4 regions of the Ruegeria sp. AL11 genome follow, and region 3 is predicted to be linked to each of the others. Evidence: riboswitches for the same ligand, from Rfam matches in the RefSeq annotation. Region 3 holds a riboswitch; each other region holds the start of a gene.

Region 1 (3,367 bases), on a different contig from region 3:
TCGTGCACGAACGATGTCCCCGACGAGATTTTGATGGCCTCATAGGTGGTGTTCAAATCCATCCCGGCGGCCTTGGCGGTGACCAACGCTTCAGCACAAGTGATCAGGTTGGCTGTGGCCAGATAGTTGGTCAGCACCTTAAGAACCGAGGCTGAGCCGAGCTCTCCGGTGTGCAGAACGCGCCGCCCCATGGTCGTAAGGAAGGGCAGAATGCGTTCGAAGGTGTCGCGATCGCAGCCAGCGAAGATCGAGATATTGCCGGTCGCCGCACGGTGGCAGCCACCCGAGACAGGGCAATCGACGGCGGCCCCTCCGCGCTCCAGAACCAATGCCCCCAACCGCTTGACCTCAGCCTCGTCGGTGGTGGACATCTCCATCCAGATCTTACCGGGGCCAACCTCAGGCAGCATCTCTTGCATCACCGCGTCCGAGGCCGCAGGCGACGGTAGGCAGGTGATCACAGCATCGCAATCGCGCATCATCTGGGCTGGGTTTTCAGCCGCTTTGGCGCCTTGCGCGACAAAGGCCTCGACCAGATCGGAACTCAGGTCATGAACTGTCAGATCGATTCCATTGCGCAGCAATGACCCCGACAGCTTGCCACCCACATTCCCAAGCCCGATAAAACCTACTTTCATGGATTTCGCCTCCGTTTGCGATTTGAGGCCATGCGACCATGCATCAGCGCCATGTTCATGCCGCCTAGCGACGCTGGCAGGTCGCTTTTCAACGTGCCGCAGCGGTCTGGGCTGCATCGCGCTTGACAAGCTGCGGGTGCGTGCCGCATGAGCCTCGTGTTGGTGTCTGTGAGAACAGATGAAAAGGGAATGCGTCAACGGGTTTTCCGCCAAGCGCAGCCGCCCCCGCGACCGTGACCGGAGAGGGTGCCCAAGCCACTGGCGCAAAGCCGGGAAGGCGGGACATCCGACAGAGGACAACTCTGACATCCGCAAGCCGGGAGACCTGCCAGCGCCCGAAGATGAAACCGGACGGGGTGTTCCGGTGTCGGGTCAAGGGACCCGCATGAAACCCCGTCCCCCACGATGAGGATTTGGGGGGATGAGAGACATGACCGAGACCGCTCCGGTCGAATTGCTGGTTTGCACCACCTGTCGACGCGGGCTGCCCGTTGAAGACGATGCGCAACGCCCCGGCACCCTGTTGCACAAGGCGCTTGAACAGGCGGAGCTGCCGGAAGGGATTACCCTGAAAGCCGTGGAATGCTTGTCGAACTGCAACGAGGGCTGTTCCATCGTGCTGCGCGGCGGCCCGGATCGCTGGACCTTCGTCTATGAACATTTGAACGAAACCGAGCATGTCGACGTGATCGTTGACGGCGCCACCAAGTACCTCGCGACCGAGGACGGCTTGGTCAAATGGCGTGAGCGCCCTGAACATTTCCGCAAAAACTGCGCAGCCCGCATTCCCCCGATTGGAGCCCTGAAATGAGCAACTTGGAAAAACTCCCCGTCACCGTGATCACTGGCTTCTTGGGCTCGGGCAAGACGACTCTGGTTAAGCACCTGATGCAGAACCCGCAGGGCAAGCGTCTGGCCGTTGTGGTCAACGAATTTGGAGATGTTGGCGTCGATGGCGACATCCTGAAATCCTGCGCGATCCCGGATTGTCCGGCGGAAAACATCATGGAACTAGCGAACGGTTGCATCTGCTGCACCGTGGCCGATGATTTCATCCCGACTATCGAAGCCCTGATGGCGCTGGAGCCGCGCCCCGATCACATCCTGATCGAAACTTCTGGCCTCGCCCTGCCCAAGCCGTTGCTGAAGGCGTTCGACTGGCCCGATATACGTTCCAAGATCACCGTTGATGGCGTGATCGCGCTGGCCGATGCCGAGGCCGTCGCCGCCGGTCGCTTTGCGCCGAATGTCGAAGCGGTGGACGCTCAGCGTCTGGCCGATGACTCGATCGACCACGAAACGCCCCTATCCGAGGTGTTTGAGGATCAGATTTCCTGCGCCGACATCATCCTGCTGACCAAGCCTGATCTGGCCGGTCCCGAAGGCGTGGCAAAAGCGAAAGAGATCATCGCCGCCGAAGCCCCTCGCCCGATGCCCGTTGTCGAAGTGGCCGAAGGTGCCGTGGACGTCCGCGTTGTTCTTGGTCTGGAAGCAGCTGCTGAGGATGACATGGACGCCCGCCCATCGCATCACGACGGTCACCACGATCACGAGCATGACGATTTCGAAAGCATCATCGTTGATCTGCCGGAACAGTCCGATCCTGCCGATCTGGTCGCCAAGATCGAGCGTCTGGCCAATGAGCTGAACATCCTGCGCGTCAAAGGCTATGCCGCCGTTCAAGGCAAGCCTATGCGCCTGCTGGTTCAGGCCGTGGGTGCTCGTGTGCGTCACCAGTATGACCGTCCATGGGAGCCCGGTGAAGACCGCCGCTCGCGTATGGTGGTGATCGCCGAACATGACGACATCAGAGAAGCAGAAATCCGCGATATCCTCGCTGGTGTCACCGAGGCCGCTGAGTAAGACCAATGCACGTCGTCTTCCGCGAAAGCCACGGGTTAGAAGAAACAGAAACCCCAACCGATCTGGGCCAGAGCCCGGCGGATTTGGTGGTGCTGTCCTTCTCGGACAGCGACCTTGGCGCTTTCGCGGCAGGCTGGCACCGTGGTGGCGGGCCGGAGGGGCGGATGCCGACCCTGCGACTGGCCAATCTGACGGCGCTGAAACACCCTCTGTCCGTCGACACATACGTGGAACAGACGCTTGAGGGCGCCAAGGGCATTCTGATCCGCCTGATTGGTGGCGTGCCTTACTGGGCCTACGGGTTGCAGCAAGTTCTGTCGCTGGCGCAGGCCAAGGGGATCGCGCTGGCCGTCCTGCCCGCCGACGGGCGTGAGGATACGCGGCTGGATGAGTATTCCACCCTGCCCGTCTCGACCCTGCGGCGTCTGGCACATCTCTGCGACACCGGCGGTGAAGTCGCAGCGCAGGCCGCCTTGGCGCAGATGGCATTGGCGGCGGGGCTCTATGCCGGCCCGGTTATGGGGGCTAAAACCCTGCCCGAATCTGGCGCGTGGTGTCCTGATCGCGGCGTGATTCCGGTTGAAACTGCCTTTTCGGACGACGCAAAACGTATCGTCGTCACGTTCTATCGCGCCTATCTAACCTCGGCAGATACCGCCCCTGTTGCCGCCGTGATCCGCAGCTTACGGGGTCGCGGGTTCGAGGCGGTGGGCCTATTCGCGCCCTCGCTCAAAGCACCTGCCGCCGCTGAATGGCTGCGTGACAACATCGTCGCTCTGAAGCCTTCGGCGATCATCAACGCCACCTCCTTCTCAGGCAAAGGCTCGTCGGGTACATCCCCTTTGGACGCGGCGGGCGTGCCGGTA
Region 2 (3,367 bases), on a different contig from region 3:
GCGCGAGGATCAGCGCAACTCCGAGACCGTGGCCGAGGCGCGGGCACGCGACAAGGCTTTCGGCAAGATGGTCCGATCCGCGATGCACGGAAAATCCGCGCGGCGCGGCGATTGAAACACGGGCTGAAACAGGGGCGCCGGTCCACCGGCGCCCCCCATCAAGCGATCAATCGAGGCCAGAGCGCCGCATTGCGGCGGGCAAACACACCGATATGGCCGATTTCCGGAACGTCAAACTCTTCTGGTGACAGCAGGTTACGGCGCGCCTTTGGCCCGTAAAGTTCAGCCAACCGCCAAACGGCAGCTTCTGGGACCATCTCGTCATCCGTGAAGGCGAACAGGTCGACGGGAGTGTCCGCATCTTGCCATGTGGCATGCGGCAGGGTGTCTCCCATCTCGGGCAGGTAGCTGTGCGGCGCGGTGCACCACTTGCGCCACTGCCAATAGACCGCAGGCGGCAGGTCCGACCCGAACCCCAGAGCCTTGCCGGGCAAGTAGCCCAAACCGCGCACGACCAGAGGCACGTGCCCGTACCAGAATAACCCTGCCAAAGCGCGGTACGGCCAAGGATGATCGCGTAGTGTCACAAGGCCGGAACAGACGCAGATCATGCGATCAATCTTGTCGATATCCGGCTGTACCGGTCCCAACATCCCTCCAAGCGAATGGCCAATCGACCAATGCTGCGCCAGCGGGAACCGTCGGCGCATCTCGGCCCGCGCGGCGGGCATGTCCTGCAACGCCCAATCGGCCATCGAAATCTTCGACCAACGCTGTGGGCCCGATTTCGAATGCCCGAATTCCCGGTAGTCGTAGATCAGACAGGCGATATCACGATCCGAGGCCAACCATTGTGCGAAATGCTTGTAGTAGTCTCGCGGAACCCCTGTCGCGCTGTTGACCACCACTACGGTTTCGGGCTGCGCCACGGGCCGGTAGATCCGCCCGGACAGGGCACCATCCCCCACCGGGATCTGAACATCTTCGATCAGCACTGTTTGGTTTGCATCCAACATGGGCATCCTCGGTGGAAAACTGAACTGATGAGTTCACATTGCAACTTGACCCCAGACAGCCCATGCAAGTCAACTGCGATCCCGCTTGACCACGCGTCCACTTTGCGGATCGTCTTTCCGCAGCGCAGAAAGTTCAACTTGACTCAGAATGGTTATGAACGCTAGCGATGGTTCGATGGTTCCCGGCTTTCACAAGAAGTCGGGATGAAAAGGGAACACGGTGCGGTTTTCCCCGGCTTGCTCGGGACGAACCAAATCCGCGACTGCCCCCGCAACTGTAAGCGGTGAGCGATGTCGAAGAGCCACTGGCCGAAAGGCCGGGAAGGTCGGCAAAGCGATGACCCGCAAGTCAGGAGACCTGCCATCGTCAACATAACCCAAACTCGGGCGGGGTGTCCGGGCAGGCCGTGACAGACCCTATCTGCCCCACCTGATCCCAGCCCCTGTCCACCGCGCGGAGGGCGCAGGATGATCTGGAAGACGAAGACACATAGGTTCTCAGCAACCATCTGCCAACATACCGGCAAGACATGCCCTGCACTTGCACGGCTGGCGCGTTCGATGGTTGACGCGCTGGACCAAGCCGGTCCGGCGACCACATCGGATTTCGAAATAGAAGGCAGCAGCGACCTGACCCATTGCACGGACGGCTGCCACGCCCGGTTTCGGGCCAGCCAGTCTCAGGTGCGGGTCTATTGCGGAGCGGACCCTGATGTCGACAGTGAGGTCCTCGATCTCTATGCCGATTTGATGTTCGGTACCGACACGAGCAGCCTGCCTGCCGCAGCCATGACTTCCCTGCCCTGCGCCATGCTCGAGGCATCAGTGATTGCGCCACGCAAACCGGCCCCGGCGGAACTGCAACTGTCGGCTTAAGAATCCGCCAAAGCTCGGGCGGGCAAGGTGGCCCAGTGCTTCTGTGCATCGGTTTCGACTGCGCAGGGGCGCAGCTTGCGCAACCGGTCCAGTGCTTGGGTTGGAGCCTCGCCGCATTCGATCATCAACCTAAGCACCACCATGCCGGAGCGACCGCATCCGCCCTGACAATGGACAAGCACGCGCCCTCCGCCAGACAAAGCCTGACGCGCCGCGGCACTGACATCGGGCCATTGCGCATCAACCTCTGACGGTGGCACGCCGAAATCCTGAATCGGCAGATGCACCCAGCGGCTGGCGCGACCCTGAACGTCGCGGCCAAAATCGCGGGCTCCGAACTGGACCAGCTCGGCCTCGGTTGTCATCGAAAGCACGAGCCCCGGCCTCCAATCTCCAATCGTTTCAAGGTCGCCTGCATAGTCGCCGCCCTTTCCCGGCATCGACGTTAGGGCAAGTGTGCCCCCGCCCACTTGCAAAGCATGAATGACCAAATTCGTCATGACAGCATCCCCCCGGAAGCGTTGATCCTGACTCTAGGCTTGATTCACAATCTGAAGAGTGTACCCCTGACGCGCCAGTTTCCAAAACAAAATCGTTCTTCAACTCATGTGGACGCGGGCGGCGCGGGCCTCTACGCTGCGGTGACGTTCCGAATCCGCCAGAGCAGACATGACCGACTCAGACAGCCCCGCCTATCAGGTTCTCGCCCGAAAATACCGCCCGGAAACCTTTGCCGATCTGGTGGGTCAGGATGCGATGGTCCGCACGCTCAAAAACGCGTTCGAGGCGGATCGCATCGCGCAAGCCTTTGTCATGACAGGCATTCGCGGAACCGGTAAAACCACGACCGCACGGATCATTGCGAAAGGCATGAACTGCATCGGACCGGACGGAACTGGCGGACCCACGACCGAGCCTTGCGGCCAATGTGAGCACTGCGTCGCCATCATGGAAGGTCGTCATGTCGACGTCATGGAGATGGACGCCGCCAGCCGCACCGGCGTGAATGATATTCGCGAGATTATCGACAGTGTTCGCTACCGCGCAGCCTCGGCCCGCTACAAGATCTACATCATCGATGAAGTCCACATGCTGTCGACCAGCGCCTTCAACGCGCTGCTCAAGACGCTTGAAGAACCTCCCGCGCACGTGAAGTTCATCTTCGCCACAACTGAGATTCGCAAGGTTCCCGTCACGGTTCTGTCGCGCTGCCAACGCTTCGACCTACGTAGGATCGAGCCCGAGGATATGATCGGCCTGCTGCGCAAGATCGCCTCAGCTGAGAGCGCAGAGATTGCCGAGGATGCGCTGGCGCTGATCACCCGTGCTGCCGAGGGATCTGCTCGCGACGCGACCTCATTGCTGGATCAGGCGATCTCGCACGGGGCCGGAGAGACGACGGCAGATCAAGTACGCGCGATGCTGGGCCTGGCGGATCGTGGCCGGGTTCTGGATCTCATGGACATGATCCTGCG
Region 3 (3,367 bases):
CGGCGTCGGTCGTGGCTCGACCCAGCTCGACCCCGTTTGGATCGGTCACGACGACCTCGGTATCGGTCGCCATGGTACCGTTGGAGAAGCCGATTTCCCCTTCGATCGCGTCACCGGACGCAAAGACCCCGGCAATCACCTTGTGGGCCAGCGCGGGCAGAGGGGCCGCGCACAGCGCCAGGATGAGGGCAAGCTGTCTCATGTGGCGGGCCTGGTCAGGAACAGTTCAGGTTTGACCTTTCGCGCCAGAAGGATGGCAAATCCTGTCAGGACGGCCTCGATGACCATCACGGGGACATGGGCAAAGAAGACCAGTTTGGCGGCGGGGAGGAATTCGTCCCCTGACAAGGCCAGTGAGATACCCACCATGACAGTGGTGGCTGCAATGGCAAAGGCGCCGCCAATGCCGCCCCAAATTGCGCCATGAACAGGCGAACCGCGTCCGATCAGAGGTCGAAACAGCAGCCCCGCTAGTACGGCCGGAAAAGCGATGTTGAGCGTGTTGATCCCCAGCACCGTCAGCCCGCCGAAGCCGAAAAAGACTGCCTGTAGCAGCAGACCCACAAACAGGGCCGGGAAGGCGGCCCAGCCGAGCAGAAGCCCGGCCAGACCGTTGAGGATCAGATGCACCGACGACGGCCCAATCGGCACGTGGATCAGAGAAGCCACGAAGAAACTGGCCGCTAGCACCCCAGCTGTGGGGATGCGGTCCAGATCCAGCGACCTGAGGCCCATGGCAACCCCACCAGCGGCGGCAATAGCGCCGCCGATGACGACCGGGTTGGACAGGGCTCCGTCGACGATGTGCATCTGGGGTTACTCCATGTCCCAGGCGCGGATCCAGATCACCGCGTCCTGGCTCAGCTCTTTGCCTTCATGTTCGGTTTCCGGACCAGCGCCGAGGGCGGCAAAGCCCCAGTAGCCAGCTTTCGGGACACCGAAGGAGAAATAGCCGTTGGCGTCGGAAATAGCGACAACAGCGCCACCGGGCATCGGCGAAACGGTAGGCTCGGACGAGGCTTGGCTGTCGAAGCTGGGCTTGGCGGCCATGTACTCGATCTCAATCTCAGCGCCGGCAACCGGTTCGCCATTCGCCAGAACCTGACCGGTGAAGGTCGAACCTGCGATGACGTTGTAGGGCTTGTTCAGCGGCACGATCTCGGTCGCCAGACCTGCGGGGTTCATCCAGTCGGTCGGCAGTTCGTTGCGGTTCAGGAACGCCTTGGTGATCTGCTGGATATAGATATCCTCGGCCTCTTCGTAATAGGGCTCAGGCACGGTGACCACTACGTAGTCGCCCGAACGTTTGACCGGAACAGATCCCTGGAAGGCCGCGCCTTCGTTTTCGGGGCTCGAAAACCGGATGGGCTCCAGCGTGTCCAGCAGGTCGGTCTTTTCGCCATTGTGGATCACATAGAATTCCTGCGGCTTGTCCAGATCCATGACATGGCCGTTTTCAAACGGGTGCCAGAAGATCAGCTTGACCGGCACGTCGCCCGGCGCCTCGATCAGCGTGTCGGTGGTGTATTCCAGCAGAAAATGCGCCTGCGCCATCGCTGGAATCGCCAGCGCAGCCGCAGCTGTGCAAAATAGTTTCTTCACAAGGTCTTTCCTTCGTCCTTCGTGCCAACCCCGGCACGTTTCTTGCTTGATATCGGGACGAACGGAGCCATGTACCCAAAATAAGGGCATCGGCCCAATGCACACCCCAGCATCGGTGACACACCCCTTCCGAGGGTGCATATCCGGCAGGTCTCCTGACTTGCGGGTCAAAGCATGGGGCTGGCCTTCCCGGGTGGAACCCAGTGGCGTGTCAGCCCTGCTCACCGCCTACAGTTGCGGGGGCAGTTGCGGCATTGGGTGGATCAGAATTCCCCGCACCGCATTCCCTTTTCTCCGGGCGAACCCGGAACCGGACATGAGGACGCTGATGGCAGAGATTCCCATCACCGGTCAATCTCTATTTAAGACTGCAGCGATAACATCTTGTCGATAGGATCGGATGTTCCTGTTCTGCACGCTTGGTATTGAAGGCGCGCGTGTAAGCGACGACAAAAGGACGCGCACGCCTTCACCGCAATCTGGACATCAGAATCAGATGCATGCATCCTGCGCTGAGTCAGACTCCGGCGTAGCGCGCTTGTGTTCGGCGCCCTATTCCCCACACGCCCCGGAGGCCCAATGTCTGAGATCAAGCAAGGCGACACAGTTCGCATCCACTATACCGGCACGCTGTTGGACGAGACTGTCTTTGACAGCTCAGACGGGCGCGATCCGTTAGAGTTTGTTGTCGGTTCGGGCCAGATCATACCCGGCCTGGACAGCGCGATGCCAGGATTGGCGGTTGGCGACAAGAAGCGGGTCGAGATTGCCTGTGTCGACGCCTATGGTCCGATCAACCCGGCGATGCGGCAGGACATTCCGCGTGAAGGTATTCCGGACGACATCCCGCTAGAGCCTGGAACCCAGTTGCAGATGCAGACCCCCGATGGTCAGGCGCTGCCGGTAACGGTTGTCGAGGCGAACGAGGCCACGGTGACGCTGGACGCCAATCACCCGCTGGCCGGGCAGGACCTGATCTTCGATATTGAGGTTGTCTCGGTGAACTGAAGGCTTGAGGTCTTAGCCCCAAAGCCCGTCAAGCGCTGCACGGACCTGCGGTTGCGTGAAGAACACGAACAACACCAGCAATGTGGTCAGCGTCAAAAGCAGAACACGGGCGCGGGGGCTTAGGAACCCCGTTTTCCGTCTGGTCTGGGTGCCACGCGTATTGCTGGCAAGGATCTGGTCGGTTTTGCTCATGCCCATATCCCTGACGCCGAAAGATGGTCAAATCTTGGCGGCGTCTGGGAAAGATATGGTCACATGAAATCCGGCTGTGGCATTCCAAGCACGTGGAAACCGCCATCCACCCTGATGATCTCGCCCGAGGTGCAAGCCCCCGCGTCTGAGGTCAGGTAAACCGCCGTGCCGCCAACGGCCTCCAGCGTAGCGTTCGAGCGCATGGGTGCATTTTGGTCGCAGAACTTGTAGGTCTTGCGCGCACCGCCGATTGCCGCCCCGGCCAGGGTCTTCATCGGGCCGGGCGAAATCGCGTTCACACGGATGCCTTCGGGGCCGAGGTCGTTGGCCAGATACCGTGTCGCCGATTCCAGCGCGGCTTTGGCAACGCCCATGACGTTGTAATTCGGAACTACACGATTCGAGCCTTGGTAGGTCAGCGTCAGCAGCGAGCCACCATTGTCCTTCATCAGCGGATAGGCGCGACGGGCGACCTCGATGAAAGAGTAGGCCGACACATCCATCGAGTGCTTGAAATTGGCCCTTGTGGTGTTCAGAAACCGGCCTGTCAGCTCGTTCTTGTCCG
Region 4 (3,367 bases), on a different contig from region 3:
TTGGTTGCCGACTACTGACTTCATTTGGAATTTCGCGCTTGCATTTTCTGACTAATTTAGTCAGTTAACGGCCGACCCAGTCAGATTCCTTGGAATCATCGCCCGGTCCCATTTTTGCGACCGAAAGATAACCTGACATGCGAAAATCCCTCGCAGATCTGTTGGCCATGGACGCCGTTGCCAGCCGCTATAGCTGCGCATTGAAACCGAAACAGAGTCAGGCGATTGAGGCTGATCTCAGCTTTTCCGTCCGCGCTGCATCACCGTGTCCTGAAACGCCGGTTGACCCAAACATCCTTCCGCAAAACGTCCACCCTTTGGTCGTGAAAGCCCCCAAAACCCAATAGGGAACGCGCATGAAACACTCGGCATCTAACCACACACTGCCCTTCACCGAATTTGACGGATTCGAACGCGGTTTGCTGCCTGTCATGCGGCACTTCATCCTAAGCTTAACACAGCCGAAAACGCAGGCGTGGCAACATGCCTTTTCGGTAGCGACCGAGCGTTGGGGGCGCGATCAGGGGCTGGTTCTGGCGCATCTGGTCTTCAAGATCATCAAGGCCACGCTGCACATCCGGCCTAGTGGATTAGCCTTCAACGACCCGCTTTGTGTTGAAACACGGCAAGAACTTACATCTGACGAACGTGCGCTGCTCCGGATGCTGCATCACATGCGCCGCGACGAAACTCCGGCGGCGCGCGATGCCTTGAACGAATTGACCGGAGGCTACACGGACGCCCATCTGATACAGGCTGGTTTGACCCTGGCCAGCCAGTTCCCGACCGATGGCGTCGGACCGGGCCAAAGCGCGCGCAGGCCGACCCTGCGCGTGGTCCGTTAGCGCGATTCCGGCGCTTGACAATAGGAGCGTGAGCAGACTAGCTGCTCTGGATGGTTCCCGACGGCCTGTGCCTGAGGGATGAAAATGGGAATACGGTGCGGCCCGAGGGCCAATGCCGTGACTGCCCCCGCAACTGTAAGCGGAGAGCGACGCCACAAAACCACTGGCCCCTAAGGTCGGGAAGGTTGGCCAAGCAACGACCCGCAAGTCAGGAGACCTGCCATCACAGTTTAACCAACCCGGGGCGGGGTGTCCCGGAAGGAGGCTCGATGGCACATCCGCGTGCTAATGCAATTCATGGCTTTTGCCTTCACTTGGTTTTTGTTCAAGTTGGCGACCCGTGCCATGGCTGACCATTTCGTCCTGATATGCGGCACCTGCAATGGGCCGATACCCGCGCATGCGGCGAAGGAAACGCTGGATAGCCAGCTGCCCGAGGGGTTCTCTACACGCCTGATCGACTGCATGGCCGGTTGCAACCGCCCGATGACGGTCGGACTGCAGGCCAAAGGCAAGGCGCAATACCTGTTTGGCGATATTCAATCCCCTGCCGATCTGAGCGCTTTGGCGGAGTTCGCCCATCAATTCCGGGACAGCGAGGATGGCTGGACCAGCGCCTCGACCCGTCCTTTGGCGCTCTATACCAAAACCCTGTCGCGCATGCCCTGCCTGCCACCGGAGGACATGGCATGAGCTTTCTGGTCGCTGAAAATCTGGAATACTACGCCCTGAACGGCGACGTGCTGCTGCGCGACACCTCGTTTACCCTTGAGGAAGGCGCGATCCTGGCCGTCGCTGGCCCGAACGGGGCAGGCAAAACGACGCTGCTCAACCTCTTGTGCGGTGTCGCAAAGCTGGCTTTAGGCGATGTGCGTATTCAGGGGCAAAGCCTGCGGAAACTGTCGTCGCTGGAGCGGGCCAGACGAATTGCCGTTGTCGGCCAGCAGGAAATGCCCGACGGGCGGCTGCAACTGCGCGATTATGTGGCGCTGGGACAAATCCCAATCAGGGCCGACAAATCTGCCGAGGCACTGCAAACGGACCTGCAGCGCGTGCTCGACACCACTGAACTGTCTCATCTGGCGGGCAAACAGATGGCAAAACTGTCGGGCGGTGAGCGTCAGCGCGCCCATATCGCGCGGGCGTTGGCGCAGAACCCCTCGCTGCTGTTTTTGGACGAACCGACCAACCACCTAGACCCGGATGCCAAAGGGCACATGCTGTCTCTGGTCGCCGAGTTGGGTGTGACGGTTGTGATGATCGTCCACGATCTGGTCATGATCCCCGAATTCGCCAGCCACGTCGCCCTGATGAAGAACGCTCAGCTGACGGCCTTCGGCCCGGTCGCCGAGGTACTGACGCCAGACCGCGTGCGCGAGACTTTTGGTGTTGACTATTTGTGTTTCCAGCATGAAGGGCGCGTGATCCCCGCGCTGGACATCCGAAAACGAAAGCTTTCATCTTAACAGGAGAGATTGATGAAACTGAAACTCTTGTCCGCTGCGGTCCTAGGCGCGCTGGCGGGCGGCGCTGCCGCGCAAGAGATCACCGTCGACAATTGCGGTGAACCTCTGGTGTTCGACACCAAGCCCGAGCGGATCGTGGTTCATGACATGAACATGACCGACATGGCCTTTGCGCTGGGTCTTCAGGACAGCATCGTTGGTCTGACCGGCATCACCGGCTGGTACAAGACCAGCCCCGATTTCGACGCGCAGCGCGGTGACATTCCCGAACTCGCTCCGAAATACCCGACGGTTGAAAACCTCGTCGCGGTTGAACCCGACATGTTCTTTGCCGGGTGGTATTACGGCATGAAACCCGGCGGCGACGTCACCCCCGACACGCTGGAGCCCTTTGGCATCAAGACCATGGTGCTGACCGAAAGCTGCATCCACCTGAACAAAGACCGCCCCGAAGCCAGCATGGATCTTCTGTTTGACGACGTTCTGCGTCTCGGCACAGTCATGCAGGTCGAAGACAAAGCGAACGCGCTGGTCTCGGGCTGGAAAGACCAACTGGCCACGATCGAGGCCAAAACCGCCGATCTGGAAAAACCCCGTGTCTTCCTGCTGGATGGTCCGGCCGATGCGCCGTTTACCGCAGGCAAATACGCGATTCCCGACGCGATGATCGCAGCAGCGGGCGGCGTCAACGTTACCCACGACATGGACACCAGCTGGGGCCGCACCTCGTGGGAGGCCGTCGCCGCCTCGAACCCCGAATTCCTTGTCCTGCTGGACTATCAAACCGGCAACGGCGCGGCGGATACTTTCAAGTTCCTGCAGGAGCATCCGGTGATGTCGCAGACCGATGCAGTCAAAAACGAGCGCTGGATCGGACTGCGCTATGAAGAGCTGACACCGGGACCGGCAAACATCGAAGCGATCGAGAAGATGGCAACGGCGATGCACCGGGGAAATAGCTGAGATGACGAAAACGGGCCAGGCGGTCCTACTGGGGGCGGTCATTCTGACCGCCCTTTTGCTGCTGTCGACGATCTACGGAACTACCCCGATCCC

Evidence for each region. A riboswitch is a leader RNA that binds a small molecule or an ion and turns the genes downstream of it on or off. The one in region 3 is predicted to bind cobalamin.
Region 1: linked by a shared signal. The riboswitch ahead of ACR0IP_RS00315 (DUF1636 family protein) and the one ahead of ACR0IP_RS10495 (DUF4198 domain-containing protein) in region 3 are both predicted to bind cobalamin.
Region 2: linked by a shared signal. The riboswitch ahead of ACR0IP_RS21840 (hypothetical protein) and the one ahead of ACR0IP_RS10495 (DUF4198 domain-containing protein) in region 3 are both predicted to bind cobalamin.
Region 4: linked by a shared signal. The riboswitch ahead of ACR0IP_RS07735 (DUF1636 family protein) and the one ahead of ACR0IP_RS10495 (DUF4198 domain-containing protein) in region 3 are both predicted to bind cobalamin.

What each region holds. Positions count from the first base shown of each region.
Region 1 covers NZ_JBQFXO010000001.1:64,023-67,389, reverse strand. The annotation lists gene ACR0IP_RS00320 (NAD(P)-dependent oxidoreductase) at 1-755, opposite strand, end outside; cobalamin riboswitch at 782-985, shown strand; gene ACR0IP_RS00315 (DUF1636 family protein) at 1,069-1,449, shown strand; gene cobW (cobalamin biosynthesis protein CobW) at 1,446-2,501, shown strand; gene cobN (cobaltochelatase subunit CobN) at 2,507-3,367, shown strand, end outside.
Region 2 covers NZ_JBQFXO010000017.1:1,057-4,423, reverse strand. The annotation lists gene rsgA (ribosome small subunit-dependent GTPase A) at 1-115, shown strand, start outside; gene ACR0IP_RS21845 (alpha/beta hydrolase family protein) at 159-1,016, opposite strand; cobalamin riboswitch at 1,177-1,396, shown strand; gene ACR0IP_RS21840 (hypothetical protein) at 1,485-1,892, shown strand; gene ACR0IP_RS21835 (phosphatase domain-containing protein) at 1,889-2,392, opposite strand; gene ACR0IP_RS21830 (DNA polymerase III subunit gamma/tau) at 2,562-3,367, shown strand, end outside.
Region 3 covers NZ_JBQFXO010000005.1:261,952-265,318, reverse strand. The annotation lists gene ACR0IP_RS10505 (cobalt ABC transporter permease) at 1-202, opposite strand, end outside; gene cbiM (cobalt transporter CbiM) at 199-810, opposite strand; gene ACR0IP_RS10495 (DUF4198 domain-containing protein) at 817-1,602, opposite strand; cobalamin riboswitch at 1,731-1,932, opposite strand; gene ACR0IP_RS10490 (FKBP-type peptidyl-prolyl cis-trans isomerase) at 2,182-2,610, shown strand; gene ACR0IP_RS10485 (hypothetical protein) at 2,623-2,802, opposite strand; gene ACR0IP_RS10480 (enoyl-ACP reductase FabI) at 2,862-3,367, opposite strand, start outside.
Region 4 covers NZ_JBQFXO010000004.1:43,021-46,387, forward strand. The annotation lists gene ACR0IP_RS07720 (D-lyxose/D-mannose family sugar isomerase) at 1-18, shown strand, start outside; gene ACR0IP_RS07725 (hypothetical protein) at 138-347, shown strand; gene ACR0IP_RS07730 (hypothetical protein) at 357-845, shown strand; cobalamin riboswitch at 880-1,084, shown strand; gene ACR0IP_RS07735 (DUF1636 family protein) at 1,191-1,538, shown strand; gene ACR0IP_RS07740 (ABC transporter ATP-binding protein) at 1,535-2,311, shown strand; gene ACR0IP_RS07745 (ABC transporter substrate-binding protein) at 2,324-3,274, shown strand; gene ACR0IP_RS07750 (iron ABC transporter permease) at 3,276-3,367, shown strand, end outside.